Regions from separate parts of the Halopseudomonas sp. L-58 genome, predicted to be linked through region 2. Evidence: predicted binding sites of a transcription regulator. Region 2 holds the regulator's gene; each other region holds the start of a gene.
What was found. Region 2 encodes LexA, which represses DNA repair genes until DNA is damaged. Its sites were predicted from a motif close to CTGTNTNNNNANACAG; they were not measured.

Region 1 (5,772 bases), on a different contig from region 2:
GCGGCCCTGACAGAGAATCTGTTGCTCGCGGGCGAAGGCAACGATGTCCTGCACGGTGAGAAAGTAGCTGTCGTAGGCCTTCTCCGCGATCAGCTCCAATTCATACTCCAGCTGCGAACGCACCTTGTCGCTGACCCCGTTTGGCCAACGCCAGGCCGCACCGCGCCAAGTCAGTTCACGCAACCAGCTGGACGGGGTATGCCCCTCAGGCACCAGCTCGCGCGGATACTGGTAGCGCAGCTCACCCATGTCGAACTGACAGCGTGCGGCAATACGGCGGCTTTCGGCCAGCAGCGCCGGCGGGTAGATCGCGGCCAACGCCGATAAACTGCGCAAGTGGCGCTCACCATTGGCAAACAGCCGACTGCCCGCCTCCATCACCGTACAGTGGTGGCGCAGCGCGGTCAGGGTATCCTGCAGCGCCCGCCGCCCGCGCACATGCATGTGTACGTCACCACTGGCAACACAGGGCAGACCGAGCCGTGCGGCCAGCCCCTGCAGTTGATCCAGCTTGCGCGCATCATCCGGCCCGCGGTGCAGTTCGACTGCCAGCCACAGGCGCCCCGGCAGCAGCGGCTGCAGCTGCCGGCCGTGCTCCTCATCCTGACCGTGGCGCGGCAGCCACAGGCCCAGCAAGCCATCCAGCGCGTCAATCAGGTCCTCAAGCCGCAAACAGTACTGACCCTTTCCGGCACGACGGCGGGCAAGGGTCAGCAGCCGGCACAGGCTCTGGTAGCCGGTCAGGTTCTCGACCAGCAACACCAGCTTGGGCCCGCTTTCAAGCTGAACCTCGCTGCCGACGATCAACTTCATACCGGACTCCTGCGCTGCCTGCCAGGCACGCACTATGCCGGCCAGGCTGGCCTCGTCCGTAATCGCCAGGGCGTCGTAGCCATGCTGCCTGGCGCGGGCAAACAGCTCCTGCGCGCTTGACGCCCCGCGCTGAAAGCTGAAGTTCGACAGGCAGTGCAGCTCGGCATAACCCACACTCATGCGAACCATCCGTGCACCCAGAATGGTCCGGGGCGTCCGGCGGCATGAAAGGCCCAGGCCCGGCGTCCGTCGCGGGTTTCGATCAGGTAGTAGTCACGCCGCACGTCCTCGCCATCCCACCAGCCGGATTCGATCCGCTCCGGCCCGGCCAGCACCCGCGGAAACAGGTCATTGAGCAACTCCGGCTCGGCCAGCAGCCAGCCCGGCCGCGGCCCGGGCGGTCGCGAAGCTGCGTCGCCCCGCTCCTGCGCCAGCCAGCTGCGCTCGGGCCGGTGTTCATCCACCGCTGCCAAAGGCTGCACTACCTTGTCGCCCAGGCGTGAGCGCAGCCGTTCACAGACCTGCAGCCAGCTCTGTGACTGCTGCGGCCGATTACTGAACAGCTCTGCTGCGGCCGGTACAAAGCGCGGCAGATCTTCGGCGAGCAGGGTCAGCGCCTGTACCGGCGCGGCCAGTTCGATACGCTCCAGCCGCCCCCGCGCCAACTCGAACAGCCGCTCGGGGTCACGCTCGGCCCCCAGCAAGCCGACCGGCAGCTCGCTGGCGGGCTGGCGGCGGTGCTCCAGAATCAGTGCAAAGCGCTGAACCCCGCAGTCTCGCCCGGCCAGAAAGGTCGCCAGATCACTGATCAGGCGCCGCAGCGGAAACAGCAGCGAGGTGTTCGACTCAACGTCAAAGTTGAATTCGATGCGCTGACGAAACCGATCCGGCGGCTGATAGCAGCTCAGCGCCAGCGGATGATGCCCCTGCAACTGATCAAGATGCGCCAGCAACTGGGGCTGGAAGCGTTTGGCCAGCCCGTCACGGGGCAATTCCAGCACCTGCTGCAGGCGGCGCAGGCCCATGCGCTGCAGGCTCTCAACCAGCTCGCCCGGCAGGCCGCTGCGCGCCACCGGCAGACGCTGCAGCTCGGCTTGCAGCGCCTGCTCGTCTACCGCCAGCCCGTCTGCCACGTTGGTCAGCACCCGGGCCGCCAACGGGTTGGGCGCCAGCACCAGCCGATGCTGAAAGCCCAGCGCCTGCAGCTCGGCGCGCAGACGCTGCTCAAGTTCAGGCCAGGGACCGAACAAACGCAAACTGGAGGCCACCTCCAGCAACAGGGTGCGGGGGAAATCCAGACTCACATGACCACTGAAGCCGTACGCCCAGCTGGCCAGAAACTGTTGCCAATGCTCGATCTGTGCCGGGTCGTGCTCGACCGTATCAAAGCGCTCCAGCAACATGCGCGCGTGGGTCAGACTTTGTCCTGATCGCAGCCCATGAGCACGGGCCGACTCGTTAACTGCCTGCAAGACCCGCCGCTGTGGCGGCCCGCTGAGCAAAGCCAATGGCGCGTCGGCGTCCTCCCGGCTGCGCAGTACCGCATCCAGAGCCAGCTGGGGAAAGAGAATGCAAAGCCAGCGCATGATGACCTCAGAATGCTACCGGGACTGGCCGTACCGGAGGCACGCCACCGCGGCACTTGAGAACCCGCCACTGCCGAGGCTGGTTATCCAGCAGCAGACGCAGCGCTGCCGGTGAGGGGTTATCGGCAGCACGCCGATGGCGCAACACAAAAGCCAGCGTCTGGCCGCTGTCAGCCGCTACCTGCAGCCGTCGCAACGCCCGGTCATCGGCCTGCTCCGGCCAGCACAGTACGGCACCACAACTACCCGAGCGCAGGCACTGCTCAGCCGCCCAGAGCCGCTCGGCGCCGCTGACCTGCAACAACGAGACCTGCGCCAGCACTACACCCGCCGCCTGCCAGGCCGGGGCAAAGGGAACCGCTGGGGCGCCTACGAGTACGACCCGCTCACCCGCCTGCGTCAGCCGCGCCAGCAGCGGCCACAGCAGTTGCAGTTCGCCACTGCCGGGTGACCCCAGCAAAATCTCGTTCAGCGCAGCCAGTTGCCAGCCACCACCGGGCAATAGCGCATCCAGTTGCGCGTGCCCGGTTGGCTGCTCGGCAAGCGGCTCGCCCTGCTGTCGTCCGCGCCAGACACGGCGCGTTTCCAGCAACCGATCAAGTGCGACCACTGCGCCCATGGAAACCTCAGAAATATACTGTATATGCGTACAGCATATTTATTCGCATGGCGGTGGTCAATTGCAAACACGCAGGCACGACAAACGGCGCTTGAGGCAGCGCAGAAAAGTCAGGGAAGACATTCAGAACAGACACCCTGACAATGGCGTGGAAAGCCACCGCCAGGGCACAAGAGAAGCAGAGCGCAGGGCACCCTGATGAACCCGCTCCGGGTGGAGCAAGGCGAGCACAAACAGCCGCGGAGGCAGAACCCGGCTGCTGTGCTAATCCGGGCTAATCAGCCTTCGCCACGCTCGCGAATCTTTTCAACAATGGCCGTGGTCGAACAGCTTTCAACAAAGTTGAGCACCTTTACCTCACCGCCGTAGGCCTGCACGATCGGCGCACCAACGACCTGATCAACGCTGTAGTCTCCACCCTTGACCAGCACATCCGGCTTGACCTGTTCAAGCAGCCGCTCAGGAGTGTCTTCGCTGAAGCTGATGACCCAATCGACCGCCCCAAGCCCCGCCAAAACAGTCATGCGGCGCTCGACACTGTTGATCGGCCGGCCCGGCCCCTTGAGGCGTGTCACCGAGGCATCATCATTGATCGCCACAATCAGCCGGTCGCCCAGCGCGCGCGCCTCTTCCAGATAGCCAACGTGACCGGCATGGATAATGTCGAAGCAGCCATTGGTAAAGACCACCTTCTCCCCGTGGGCACGGGCATCATCCAATGCCTGCAGCAATTGCTCGACACCCAGTACTCCGCGACCGCTGCCCTGCGCCTGCTGCACGGCACGACGCAGCTCCGGCGCACTGATCGCCGCCGTGCCAAGCTTGCCGACCACAATACCCGCCGCCAGGTTGGCCAGCGCGACGGCCAGGGGCAGATCCTCGCCCGCCGCCAGCGCCGCCGCCAGGGTAGAGATCACGGTATCGCCCGCGCCGGTCACATCAAACACTTCGCGCGCCCGCGCGGGCAGGTGCAATGCACCCTCACCCTTGCGCAGCAGCGTCATGCCCTGTTCGCTGCGGGTGACCAGCAACGCGCCCAGGTCCAGCTCCTCAATCAGCGCCAGGCCCTTGTCGACCAGCTCCTGCTCACTCGCGCAGTGACCGACCACCGCTTCAAACTCGGACAGATTCGGGGTAATCAGGCTGGCGCCACGGTAAATGGAGAAATCACTGCCCTTGGGGTCAGCCAGCACCGGAATACCGCGCTCGCGGGCTGCAGCAATCAGCGCCTGATGATTGACCAGCGCGCCCTTGCCGTAGTCCGACAGGATCATCACCTTGACCTTGTCCAGCAGACCGCGAACCGAGGCCAGCAAGGCATCGGCGTCGGTGTCAAAGCGCTCTTCAAAATCAAGCCGAATCAGTTGCTGGTGGCGGCTCATGACCCGCAGCTTGGTGATGGTCGGCTGCGCCTCGTGTTGCTGAAAATCACAGTAGACGCCTGCAGCATTCAGCCGTTGCTGAAGGCTGTGTGCCGCCTCATCCTTTCCGGTAACGCCCACCAGCCAGGCCGGAGCGCCGAGCGCTGCAATATTCAGCGCGACGTTACCCGCCCCACCAGGGCGATCCTCGATCTGATCGACCTTGACCACCGGCACCGGTGCTTCCGGCGAAATACGATTGGTCGGCCCATGCCAGTAACGATCCAGCATCACGTCCCCCACCACCAGAACCGGCGCGGAATCGAATCGGGGCATGCTCAGTTTCATTGTCTCGGTTACCTGTTTCAGCACCACGCACCCATGCGCATGGTGATATTAATGTTGTACGTCGCTCTCTTCCTCGAACTGCATGCTGTGCAGTCGGGCGTAATAGCCATTGAGCGCCAGCAGCTCCGCGTGCGTGCCGCGCTCAACGATCTGGCCCTGATCCATCACCATGATCACGTCAGCCTTTTCGATGGTGGACAGGCGATGGGCAATAACCAGCGTAGTACGCCCCTGCATTACCCGATCCAGCGCGGCCTGGATATGACGCTCCGACTCGGTGTCCAGCGCTGAGGTCGCCTCATCGAGAATCAGCAAAGGCGCGTCCTTGAGCAGCGCGCGGGCAATCGCCAGACGCTGACGCTGGCCACCCGACAACAGCACCCCGTTCTCGCCAACCAGGGTATCGAAACCTTGCGGCATCAGCTCGATAAACTCCTTGGCATAGGCCGCCTCAGCCGCTGCTATCACATCCTCACGCGGCGCACCCGCCAGATCACCATAGGCAATGTTGTTGGCAACCGTATCGTTAAAGAGGGTCACATTCTGGCTGACCAGCGCGACCTGACGGCGCAGACTGCGCAGCGTCAACTCCTGGATCGGCACGCCATCAAGCAGAATGTCACCTTCGCTATGGTGATAGAACCGCGGAATCAGATTCGCCAGAGTCGACTTGCCGCTGCCCGAGCGGCCAACCAGCGCGACCATTTGGCCGGGTTCGACACTGAAGCTGATATCCTTGAGCACCTGTTTGTCGGTATCGGGGTAACTGAATGACAGGTTACGCACCTCAATGCGGCCCTGTGCGCGGCCAATATCCTGATGCCCCGTATCCACTTCCGGCTCTTCGTCAAGCTGCTCGAACACGCTCTCGGCGGCGGCAATCCCCTTCTGGATATTGGCGCTGACCTCCGATAGCTGACGGATCGGCTTTGGCAGCAGGCCAGCTGCCGTGATGTAGGCCACCAGATCACCGGCCGTTGCATCACCACGCAGAAACAGCACGAGGAACATCACTATGGCCATCGCACTGTAAGTCACCAGTTGC
Region 2 (5,772 bases):
GTCAGATGACGCCGGCCAAGTACCTGTCGACCAGTATCCAGGTAGCCGCTGGCGAGTTTGAGTTGCGTGCCAAGGGCCGCATTCTCAAGTTTGACGGCTATACCCGGGTGATGCCGCAGCAGGGCAAGGGCGGCGAAGACGAGGTGTTGCCGGAGATCAAGGTTGATGATGTGCTGGCGCTGCAGGGCCTGGACCCCAAGCAGCACTTCACCAAGCCGCCGGCGCGCTACGCCGAAGCCAGCCTGGTCAAGGAGCTGGAAAAACGCGGCATTGGCCGCCCTTCGACCTATGCGTCGATTATTTCCACGATTCAGGATCGTGGCTACGTGACCCTGAATAACCGCCGGTTCTACGCCGAGAAGATGGGCGATATCGTTACCGAGCGCCTGAACGAGAGCTTCCCGAACCTGATGGACTATGGCTTTACCGCGAAGATGGAGGAGTCACTGGATGACGTCGCTCACGGTGAAGTGCTGTGGAAGCAGGTGCTGAATAATTTCTATGCCGATTTCAGTGCCAAGTTGAGTGCCGCCTCTGCGTCTGGTGAAGATAAGGGGATGCGCGCGAATCAGCCGACGATGACCGATATCCCGTGTCAGGATTGTGGTCGACCGATGATGATTCGTACGGCCTCGACGGGTGTGTTCCTCGGCTGTTCCGGTTATGCCCTGCCACCGAAAGAGCGTTGCAAGGCGACCATTAACCTGGTGCCGGGCAATGAAGTGGCGGCAGATGACGAAGAAGGCGAGTCTCGCGTGCTGCGTGGCAAGCATCGTTGCGCTATCTGCGGCACCGCGATGGACAGTTATCTGATCGACGAGCGGCGCAAGTTGCATGTCTGTGGTAACAACCCGGATTGCTCGGGTTTCGAGATCGAGACAGGTCAGTTCAAGATCAAGGGCTATGACGGTCCAACCCTTGAGTGCGACAAGTGCGGCAGCGAAATGCAGCTCAAGACTGGCCGTTTCGGCAAGTATTTCGGCTGTACCAACAGCGAGTGCAAGAACACCCGCAAGCTGCTGCGTAACGGTGAGGCCGCGCCGCCGAAAGCGGATCCGGTGCCGATGCCGGAACTCAAGTGTGAAAAGGTTGATGATGTATACGTACTGCGCGACGGTGCTTCCGGCCTGTTCCTGGCTGCAAGCCAGTTCCCGAAAAACCGGGAAACCCGGGCGCCTCTGGTCAAGGAGCTGATTCCGCACAAGGCGGAGATTGATCCGAAATACCACTTCCTGCTGGATGCGCCGGTGGCTGATCCTGACGGCAATCCGACTGTCGTGCGCTACAGCCGCAAGACCAAGGAGCAGTACGTGCAGACCGAAGTTGAGGGCAAGCCCACAGGGTGGCGGGCTTTCCATGATGGCAAGCAGTGGTCGGTGGATGACGGCCGCAGCAAGAAGGCCAAGCGGTAAGGCAGGCAACCATGGCTAATGAAGTCTATACCCGCACCAATCAGGCGTTGTATTTTGCCCGCCGTGCGATCGAGTCCTGGCAGCAGGCAGAGCAGAGCGACGCGATCGATGCACTGACGCAGGCGCAGTATCATCGTGAGCATGCGGTTTTTCATCTCTACCGGGGCGTATTGGCGCTGATTCATGAGGTGGCAGACCGGTACCGCTGGCCGCTGGTTGATGCGCGTCAGGTCGAATCGGTGCTGGTACCCGCGGTAGTCAGTCGGTTTCCCGGTCCCGAGCTGGCGGAACTCACCGAGCTGGCTGACAGCGCTGGTACCTGGCTGGCCGGTGTCATTGCCGCCTGGCAGCGATTGCAGGCACCGCCGCAGCCGGTCGACAACTCGACCAACTCGCTGATTGCCACCAGTGCCACGCCGGTCACCGAGTGGACCAGTGTGCAAGCCGAGGAAGTCCTGCAGGAGGTTTCCCGTCGCGTACGTGCCTATCGCGACGGCATGCAGGAATGGTGAAGGCGGGATCGCGGATGCCGTGAGTACGGCGCTGTGTTACACTGCGCGCAGTTCAGACAGGAGATATCCGCAATGCCTTCACCCTTCCTTGAAATCGTCGAGCTCGCCAATGGCAAGGTTGCTCTGCGCCGTTCCGACGAAGAGGGTGAGCCGTTGGTGGTGATCGAGTTTTCCCGCGATGCGCGGGAATATCTGCAGGAAAGCTATATTGAAGTTGCCAAGGCGATGATCAGTGCCGGCATGCAGGCCGCTGGCCAGATGATGGATGAGGATGACGACGGCGACGCCATCCCTGAAAGCCGTGTCCTGCATTAATCGACACCGCGATAGTTCAAAGGCCAGCATTGAGCTGGCCTTTTTTGTATCTGTTTTCAGCCCAGATGGACGTTCAGGCTGTGGCAGCGGCCGGCCTGGGCCGCTCGTTCCAGGCGCGGGGCAATGCAGCTGTCGTGATCAAGCCAGCTGACAACGGTATGGCTGCCGCCCATCCTGAGCAGGTCGCAGCAGAGTTTGAGGCTGTCCATGCCGGCCTTGGAGCGCACGATCATGATGCGTTGAGGGTCGAGGTTGGCGCCGCGAAGCCATTGCTGGCTGAGTGCAGCGGGCGGGTCGATCAGGGTAAGCCAGCGCCGGCTGTCTTTCTGGCTCAGTTCGCGCAGCACCGGGGCCAGCCACTGCAGGCACTGGCGGGCGCTGCCTTGCAGGGTCATCTCGCTGTAACTGCCATCCTGTTCATCATCCTGCGGCAGTGCCTGTGCTGGCTGCGCAAAGGCACGGTGCTTCAGGCGTGTTGCCATCAGGGCGTTGTGAAACAGGTCGGTCTGGGTCAGGGTCTGTTGCTCGGTGCGGGCGTACTGCATGATCAGCTCCTCAGCGGCGGATAACTCCGACGCTTAAACCTTCAATGGTAAGTTCCTGTTCTGCAAGGTCGATCTCAATCGGCCTGAAGTCCGGGTTTTCTGCAATCAGCGAGACCTTGCGGCCCTGGCGCTGAAAGCGTTTTACCGTGACTTCTTCTCCTATGCGGGCCACTACGACCTGCCCGTTACGGGCTTCGCTGGTGCGGTGTACTGCCAGCAGGTCGCCGTCCATGATGCCGATGTCTTTCATGCTTTCCCCATGGACCCGCAGCAGGTAGTCGGCGCGGGGAGTGAAAAAGTCGGGGGAGATACGGCAATGGTCTTCGATATTTTCAAGCGCCAGAATCGGCGCACCGGCTGCCACTCGACCGATCACCGGAAGCTGGTCATCACTGGCTTCGCTATCCGATTCCGGCAGGCGAATACCGCGCGAGGCGCCGGGGATCATCTCGATAGCGCCCTTGCGGGCCAGGGCGCGCAGATGGTCTTCGGCTGCGTTGGGCGACTTGAAGCCCAGAGTCTTGGCAATATCGACGCGCGTCGGCGGGTAGCCGTTGCTGTCCATGTATTCCTTGATGAACGCCAGAACCTGCTGTTGTCGCGCGGTAAGTTTCTGCATGGCGGGTTGCCTGTGTTTTTATCCAGTAACTGAGATTATATACAGTTGTTTTGCTCCGGCAACCCCTAATTTTCGTGTCGCTGTTCACCGGTTTGCCAAAGGGAGGATGGGATTTACGTGGGCGGGGAGGTAGTCTGGGGTTGACACTAAAATCGTTTTAAACGTATGTTTGAAACGAATGTTTGCCTCACTTGGGGGAGCGCATGGCGCAGTCCGACACGGTCAAGCGAATACTTGACGCCGCAGAACAGCTTTTTGCCGAAAAGGGTTTCGCGGAAACCTCTCTACGTCTGATCACCAGCAAGGCAGGCGTCAATCTGGCCGCGGTCAACTACCATTTTGGCTCAAAGAAGGCATTGATTCAGGCCGTGTTCGTCCGGTTCCTGGACCCCTTCGTCAGCAGCCTTGAGAAGGAACTGGATCTGCGCGAGTCGCGTGACAAGGGCGCGCCACCCAGTCTTGAGGTGCTGCTCGAAATGCTGGTTCAGCAGGCGCTGGCAGTGAAGCCGCGCAACGGCCATGACCTCTCAACCTTCATGCGGTTGCTAGGGCTCGCATTCAACCAGAGCCAGGGCCATCTGCGCAAATACCTCAGCGAGGTGTATGGCAAGGTATTTCAGCGTTATATGCAGCTTCTGGTCAGTGCTGTGCCGGGCATCCCTCCGCAGGAGCTGTTCTGGCGCGTTCACTTTATGCTCGGCAGCGCGGCCTTCACCATGTCCAGCATGAAGGCGCTGCGTGCGATTGCGGAGGCGGAGCTGGGCGAGCCGCGTCCGGTCGACGATGTGTTGCGGCTGATGGTTCCGTTCCTGGCAGCCGGAATGCGCGCCGAGAGCGCGACGTTGAGCCGGCCCGAGGCGATGGCGCTGTAACCTGCATTTACCTCCGCTGCGCTGTCCGCTAAGGTGTGCGCAGCGCTGGAGGTGACATGCAGCTCGATCATATTCATATTTCCCTGAACGATCAGACCCTGGTTGGCTTCTGCGCTGGCGAGGTTGTCTGTCGTTATGCCGTATCCACAGCGCTTAATGGCCCTGGCGAGCAGGAAGGGTCCGGCTGCACGCCGCGCGGCGCCCATCGGGTGCGCGCACGAATCGGCGATGGTCAGCCGTTGGGGGCCGTGTTCATCGGCCGGCGTCCCACCGGGGAGGTATGGACCCGGGCGCTGGCGGAGCAATTTCCCGAGCGAGACTGGATTCTGACCCGAATTCTCTGGCTCTGCGGTGAGCAGGTCGGATTCAACCGTGGTGGCCGGGTTGATTCCCAGCGCCGCTATATCTATCTGCATGGTACCGGCGACGATCAGCCGATGGGTGCGCCGCTGTCCCATGGCTGCATTCGTCTGCGCAATGCCGACATGCTGGAACTGTTCGAGCGTACGCCGGTCGGTTGTAGCGTTCAGATTGACGCGCAGTAATGATGCGCTGTCGTTTTCAGGAGAAGCAATATTGAAACAGGGTGCCTTGATGCTGGATCTGCCTGGCCTGTGGCTGGAAGCAGAGGACAGGCAGTTGTTGCGTCAGCCGGAAGTCGCCGGCTTGATCTTGTTTGCGCGCAATACAGAATCGCCGCGCCAGGTCGCCGAGCTGGTGAGGGCCATCCGCAAGGAGCGCCCGGACATGCTGATAGCGATAGACCAGGAAGGCGGGCGCGTTCAGCGCCTGCGCCGTGACGTACTCAGGCTGCCCGCGCTGGCTGACGTCGCTGCGGTGGCTGACGCGCAGGCTGACGCGGTGGCCCGGGCTGCTGCCTGGGTAATGGCGACCGAGATGCTGGCCTGTGGTATCGATATCAGCTTTGCGCCGGTTCTCGATCTTGATTACGGTCGCAGTCAGGTGATCGGTAATCGCTCGCTGGGCGGCGATCCTGATCGGGTGGCGCGTCTCGCCAGTGCCTATATTGATGGTCTGCACGCGGCGGGTATGGCGGCCACCGGCAAGCACTTCCCTGGCCACGGCTGGGCCGAGGCGGATTCGCACTTTGCGCTGCCGGTGGATGACCGGTCACTGGAGGATATTCGCCAGAGCGATCTGGTGCCCTTTGCGGCGCTGGCCGGCAAGCTGGACGGCATCATGCCGGCGCACGTTGTGTATTCTCGGGTCGACCCTTTGCCTGCCGGGTTTTCCACCCGCTGGCTGCAGGACATCCTGCGCGCAGAGCTGGGTTTTGATGGCGTTATCTTCAGTGATGATCTGACCATGGCCGGCGCGCATGCGGTTGGCGGTATGGCAGAGCGGATCGATGCCGCGCAGGCGGCGGGGTGCGACATGCTGCTGATTTGCAATGATCGTGCGGCGGCGGAAGAAGGGCTGGTGCACGCGCAGAAGCAAGGCTTGCAATGCCCGGCCCGCATCGCTCGCATGCTGACG
Region 3 (5,772 bases), on a different contig from region 2:
TACAAGCTCCAAGCCTCAAGCCTCAAGCCAAAGCCAAAACCAAAACCAAAGCCAAAACCAAAACCAAAACCAAAGCCAAAACCAAAACCAAAACCAAAGCCAGAATAACAGGCCCACACTGGTGCGCTTGTAGCTTGAGGCTTGAGGCTTGGAGCTTGTAGCTTCAGGCTTGCAGCAATAAAAAAACCGGCACATGGCCGGTTTTTTTTGCATAGCAGCTAGCTGCTTAGCGCTCCAGATATTGCAGCTTGTCCGGTACGCCATCCCACTCTTCGGCGTCGGGCAGTGCGTCTTTCTTCTCGGTGATGTTCGGCCACACTTCTGCCAGATCGGCGTTCAGTTCGGTGAACTCCTGCATATCCTCCGGTACTTCGTCTTCCGAGAAGATGGCATTGGCCGGGCATTCGGGCTCGCAGAGGGCGCAGTCGATGCACTCGTCCGGGTGAATGACCAGGAAGTTCGGGCCTTCGTAGAAGCAATCGACCGGGCAGACCTCAACGCAATCGGTGTATTTGCACTTGATGCAGTTGTCGGTAACAACAAAGGTCATGGTGAGGTCTCCATTGAATCAGGCTGGCAAAATCTGGCGCGTAGTCTAGCAGTTTTTTTCCGGCGGTACAGAGCGCCGCCGGGTTTTGCGCAGATTAAAGCGTAGTTCCATCACGTTTGATGCAAATGAATATCATTTGCTGAATTTACGCCCACTCGCGTTTGAGCTTGTACAGCAGGTCCAGCGCCTGGCGCGGGCTGAGATCGTCCGGATCCAGTGCCTTGATCTGTTCGATCAGAGGGTGAGGTGCGCTGGCGAACAGATCGGTCTGGAACGGTTGCTCAGTGTTGCCTGCGGGCTTGCTGCCGTGCTGCTCCAGGCTCTGCTGCTCCAGTTGGGCGAGGTGTTCGCGGGCGCGCAGGATGACCGGACGCGGTACACCGGCAAGCTGGGCGACTTGCAGGCCGTAGCTCTGGCTGGCAGGGCCGGGCTGGACGTTATGCAGGAATACGATGCGTTCATTATGTTCGGTGGCGTTCAGGTGCACGTTGGCCACGCCTTCGTCGGTGTCGGCCATGCCGGTCAGCTCGAAGTAGTGCGTGGCAAACAGGGTGAAGGCGCGAACCTTGGCCAGATACTCGGCAGCAGACCAGGCCAGTGACAGGCCGTCGAAGGTGCTGGTGCCGCGGCCGACTTCGTCCATCAGCACCAGACTGGCGCTGGTGGCGTTGTTGAGGATGTTGGCGGTTTCGCTCATTTCGACCATGAAGGTTGAGCGGCCGCCGGCCAGATCGTCACTGGAACCGATGCGGGTGAAGATGCGGTCGACGCAGGACAGCTCGACGCCTGCCGCCGGTACAAAGCTGCCGATATGGGCCAGCAGCACGATCAGCGCGGTCTGGCGCATGTAGGTGGATTTACCGCCCATGTTGGGGCCGGTAATCACCAGCATGCGGGTGTCGATGTCCAGGTCCAGATCGTTGGCCACGAAGGGCGTTTCCAGCACCTGCTCGACGACCGGATGACGGCCCTGACTGATCTTCAACTGGCTGCCCTCGATAAAGCGCGGGCGACTGTAATCGAGACTGCCGGCCCGTTCGGCGAGGGTGCAGAGCACATCAATTTCGGCCAGGCTGGCGGCAGTGGTCTGCAGTGCGGCAAGGTCCTCGTTGAGACGGTCGATCAGCTCGTCGTACAGTTGCTTTTCACGAGCCAGCGCGCGGCTGCGGGCCGACAGCGCCTTGTCTTCAAAGGCTTTCAGTTCCGGGGTAATGAAGCGCTCGGCGCCCTTCAGGGTCTGGCGGCGAATGTAATCTGCCGGCGCCTGATCGGCCTGGCTGCGCGACAGTTCGATAAAGTAGCCGTGTACCCGGTTGTAGCCGACCTTGAGGGTGCTCAGCCCGGTACGCTCGCGCTCGCGGGTTTCCAGATCAATCAGATACTGGCCTGCGTTCTCGCTGATATTCTGCAGCTCATCCAGCTCGGCGTCGAAACCGGGCTTGATCACGCCGCCGTCGCGCAGCACCGCGGGCGGGTTGTCGATCACGGCGCGTTCCAGCAGCTCGGCCAGCTCCGGGTAGGTGCGTACCTGCTCGGCCAGATTGCGCAGATGCGGTGTTTCCAGCGCCTGCATGCAATCCTGCAGTGCGGGCAGGGCGGCCAGCGCGTCGCGCAGGCGTGCCAGATCGCGCGGCCGCGCAGAGCGCAGGGCAACCCGGGCAAGGATGCGCTCGATGTCGCCGATGCCCTTGAGCTGCGGCTGAAGGTCGAGGTAGAACTGCTGGTCGAGCAGGGCGCTGATGCTGTCCTGGCGCGCACCCAGGACCTTGAGGTCCCGCAGGGGGCGATTCAGCCACCGCGCCATCAGGCGGCTGCCCATGGCCGTTGCAGTATGGTCGAGTACGTCGAGCAGGGTGTTGTCGCGGCCACCGGACAGGTTCTGGTCGATTTCCAGATTACGGCGGCTGGCGCTGTCGATAATCACGCTGTCTTCAAAACGCTCCTGAGCGATGCTGCGGATGTGCGGCAGGGCGGTGCGCTGGGTTTCCTTGGCATAGCTCAGCAGCGCACCGGCAGCGCCGAGGCCGAGGGTCAGGTCCTGACAGTCGAAGCCGACCAGATCCTTGGTGCCGAATTGCTGGGTGAGGGCCTTGAAGGCGCTGTCCTGATCGAACTCCCAGGGGGCGCGACGACGCACGGCGCGGCGGCGCTCGATTGGCGTGTTGCTTTCCCAGTCATCGGGAATCAACAGCTCGGCCGGTGCCAGACGTTCCAGCTCCCCGAGCAGAGTTTCCCAGCCGCGCAGTTCCATGACCACAAAGCGGCCACTGTTGATGTCGAGCGTAGCCAGGCCAAAGCCGCGCTCGGCGCCCACTAGCGCGGCCAGCAGGTTGTCGCGACGCTCATCGAGCAGCGCTTCATCGCTGACCGTGCCGGGGGTAATGATGCGGGCAACCTGGCGCTCGACCGGGCCCTTGCTGGTGGCCGGATCGCCAACCTGCTCACAGATGACAACCGACTCGCCCAGCTTGACCAGCTTGGCCAGATAGCCCTCGGCGGCATGGAACGGGATGCCGGCCATCGGAATCGGTTGGCCGCCGGACTGGCCCCGTGCGGTCAGGGTGATATCGAGCAGACGGGCGGCTTTTTTCGCGTCGTCGTAGAACAGTTCGTAAAAGTCACCCATGCGGTAGAACAGGAGCTGTTCGGGATGCTGCTGCTTGATGCTGAAGTACTGCTGCATCATCGGCGTGTGGGCGGAGGATTCGGTTTTGCTCTTTTTCATCAATGACTCGAAATATGCGGCAAAGGCGGTGTCACCGGGCGCGATGGATGCGCTGAGGGCGGTGGCTGAGACGCCGTTTCAGGTTGGCGCAAAGGGTATCACGTCGCTGGTGGCTGCTGCAGTGCTGCCGGCGACTCCGGCAGCAGGAACCCGAGGCGGCTGAATGTGGTCGCAGGGTATTCGCAGGCAGCGCGCCAACTGGCATGCTGTTGCCTGATATCCGTTCGTACAGGAGTGAACCATGTCGCATTATGACCCGCTGATCGACTCTGCCGCTGCGAGGCTTGGCAAAGTGTTGGAACAGCAGGGGCTGCAGGTCAGCACCGCTGAGTCCTGCACGGGCGGAGGGATTGCCGAGGCAATAACCCGGGTGGCTGGCAGTTCGCGCTGGTTCGAGACCGGCTTCGTCACCTACGCCAACGCCAGCAAAAGCCGTTGGCTTGGGGTGAACGCAGAGGTTATCGAGGCTCATGGCGCGGTCAGCGAGCCGGTGGTCAGAGCGATGGCGTCCGGAGCCAGGGAGGCTGCCGGGGCGGCGATGGCGGTTGCGGTCAGCGGTATTGCCGGCCCTGATGGCGGCAGTGCAGAGAAGCCGGTCGGGACCGTCTGGTTTGGCTGGGCCCTGGCCGACGGCAGCGTCGTCAGCGAGTGCAAGCGCTTCCAGGGCGGACGCCGAGAGGTGCGCGCCCAGACGGTGCTGCACGCTCTGGAACGGCTGGTCAAAGAGGCGCACAAGCAGCCTGCGAACCGGTTGTCAGTCTGAGTGAAATCGGGGGTAGGCGGGCCATTTTTTCTGTGGAATAATACTGACCAAATATACAGTAGTTGATCGGTCGGTCGCCGCGGTGCCCGCCCCAAGCCAAGAGGATGCGAAATGGACGAGAACAAAAAGAAGGCGCTGTCGGCTGCCTTGAGCCAGATTGAACGTCAGTTTGGCAAGGGCGCGGTAATGCGCATGGGTGATCACGAGCGCCAGGCCATTCCGGCCATCTCTACCGGCTCGCTCGGTCTGGATATCGCCCTCGGTATCGGCGGCCTGCCCAAGGGCCGTATTGTTGAAATCTACGGGCCGGAGTCCTCCGGTAAAACCACGCTGACCCTGTCGGTTATTGCCCAGGCGCAGAAGCACGGTGCAACCTGCGCCTTCGTTGATGCCGAGCACGCGCTGGACCCGGAGTATGCCGGCAAGCTGGGTGTCAACGTGGATGACCTGCTGGTGTCGCAGCCCGATACCGGTGAGCAGGCACTGGAAATCACCGACATGCTGGTGCGTTCCAATGCGGTGGACGTGATCATCGTCGACTCGGTGGCAGCGCTGGTGCCCAAGGCCGAAATCGAAGGCGAAATGGGTGATCACCACGTCGGTGTGCAGGCCCGTCTGATGTCCCAGGCGCTGCGCAAGATCACCGGTAACATCAAGAACGCCAACTGCCTGGTGATCTTCATCAACCAGATCCGCATGAAGATTGGCGTCATGTTCGGCAATCCGGAAACCACCACCGGTGGTAACGCGCTCAAGTTCTACTCTTCTGTGCGTCTGGACATTCGCCGTACCGGCGCGGTCAAGGAAGGCGACGAGGTTGTCGGCAGCGAGACCCGCGTCAAAGTCGTGAAAAACAAGGTGGCTCCGCCGTTCCGTCAGGCTGAATTCCAGATTCTGTACGGTACCGGCATCTACCACAACGCCGAGATCATCGATCTGGGCGTGCAGATTGGTCTGGTTGAGAAATCCGGCGCCTGGTACAGCTATCAGGGCAACAAGATCGGTCAGGGCAAGGCCAATGCAGCCAAGTTCCTGCAGGATAACCAGCAGATCGCGGATGAAATTGAGAAGGCCATCCGTGACCAGTTGCTGGCCAAGCCGGGCAAGGCCAAGGCGGAGGCTGAAGCCGATGCCGAGCTGGAAGGCTAAGAGCCTGGTTTGATGCGCCCGCGTACCGCGCTGGACAGTCCGGCAGCGATCCGTCGCTCCGCGATGGACCTGCTGGCGCGGCGTGAGCACAGCTACAGCGAGTTGTTGCGCAAGCTGCGCCAGCGAGGTGCGGCAACCGATGCGGCAGAGATTGAGCTGGACCGTCTGGTCGAAGATGGCCTGCTCAGCGATGCGCGTTTCTGTGAAGCCTATCTGTATGCTCGCAGCCAGCGCGGCTACGGGCCTGCTCGTCTGAAAGAAGAGCTGCGCCAGCGCGGTGTGGCCGAGGCGCTGGTTGAACGGACCCTTGCAGAGTTTGATCAGGACTGGACGGCACTGGCTCGGCGGGTGTTTGCCAAGCGCTTTCCGGAAGGCCGGGCGTCAGACCCGGCCGAGCGCAGCAAACAGCTTCGGTTTATGCAGTACCGGGGCTTTGGTAGTTTTCAGGCTGATTGACGAAGTCGATCAGTGTCCTCAGACCTCCCTGGTCTCGTTCGTTGAAGTCAAAGCACAGACGGGTAAGCTCGCCCAGCTCCGGCTCATCGCTCTCCTGATCGCAGACACCCTGCTGCACAAAACCGCCTG

Region 1: imuA (translesion DNA synthesis-associated protein ImuA) is a predicted target of LexA. The motif match lies at 3,037-3,052, and genes of this name have one in related genera.
Region 3: recA (recombinase RecA) is a predicted target of LexA. The motif match lies at 4,082-4,097, and genes of this name have one in related genera.

What each region holds. Positions count from the first base shown of each region.
Region 1 is NZ_JBSXON010000071.1:107,458-113,229, forward strand. Features, by position in the region: gene AC13EY_RS13315 (error-prone DNA polymerase) at 1-1,014, opposite strand, end outside; gene AC13EY_RS13320 (Y-family DNA polymerase) at 990-2,399, opposite strand; gene imuA (translesion DNA synthesis-associated protein ImuA) at 2,407-3,018, opposite strand; gene hldE (bifunctional D-glycero-beta-D-manno-heptose-7-phosphate kinase/D-glycero-beta-D-manno-heptose 1-phosphate adenylyltransferase HldE) at 3,297-4,727, opposite strand; gene msbA (lipid A export permease/ATP-binding protein MsbA) at 4,776-5,772, opposite strand, start outside.
Region 2 is NZ_JBSXON010000085.1:132,999-138,770, reverse strand. Features, by position in the region: gene topA (type I DNA topoisomerase) at 1-1,412, shown strand, start outside; gene AC13EY_RS17370 (DUF6586 family protein) at 1,424-1,924, shown strand; gene AC13EY_RS17365 (hypothetical protein) at 1,997-2,239, shown strand; gene sulA (SOS-induced cell division inhibitor SulA) at 2,296-2,784, opposite strand; gene lexA (transcriptional repressor LexA) at 2,795-3,403, opposite strand; gene AC13EY_RS17350 (TetR/AcrR family transcriptional regulator) at 3,607-4,275, shown strand; gene AC13EY_RS17345 (L,D-transpeptidase) at 4,332-4,820, shown strand; gene nagZ (beta-N-acetylhexosaminidase) at 4,870-5,772, shown strand, end outside.
Region 3 is NZ_JBSXON010000071.1:52,753-58,524, reverse strand. Features, by position in the region: gene fdxA (ferredoxin FdxA) at 227-550, opposite strand; gene mutS (DNA mismatch repair protein MutS) at 696-3,275, opposite strand; gene AC13EY_RS13075 (hypothetical protein) at 3,262-3,438, shown strand; gene AC13EY_RS13070 (CinA family protein) at 3,517-4,038, shown strand; gene recA (recombinase RecA) at 4,150-5,187, shown strand; gene AC13EY_RS13060 (regulatory protein RecX) at 5,200-5,643, shown strand; gene AC13EY_RS13055 (LOG family protein) at 5,603-5,772, opposite strand, start outside.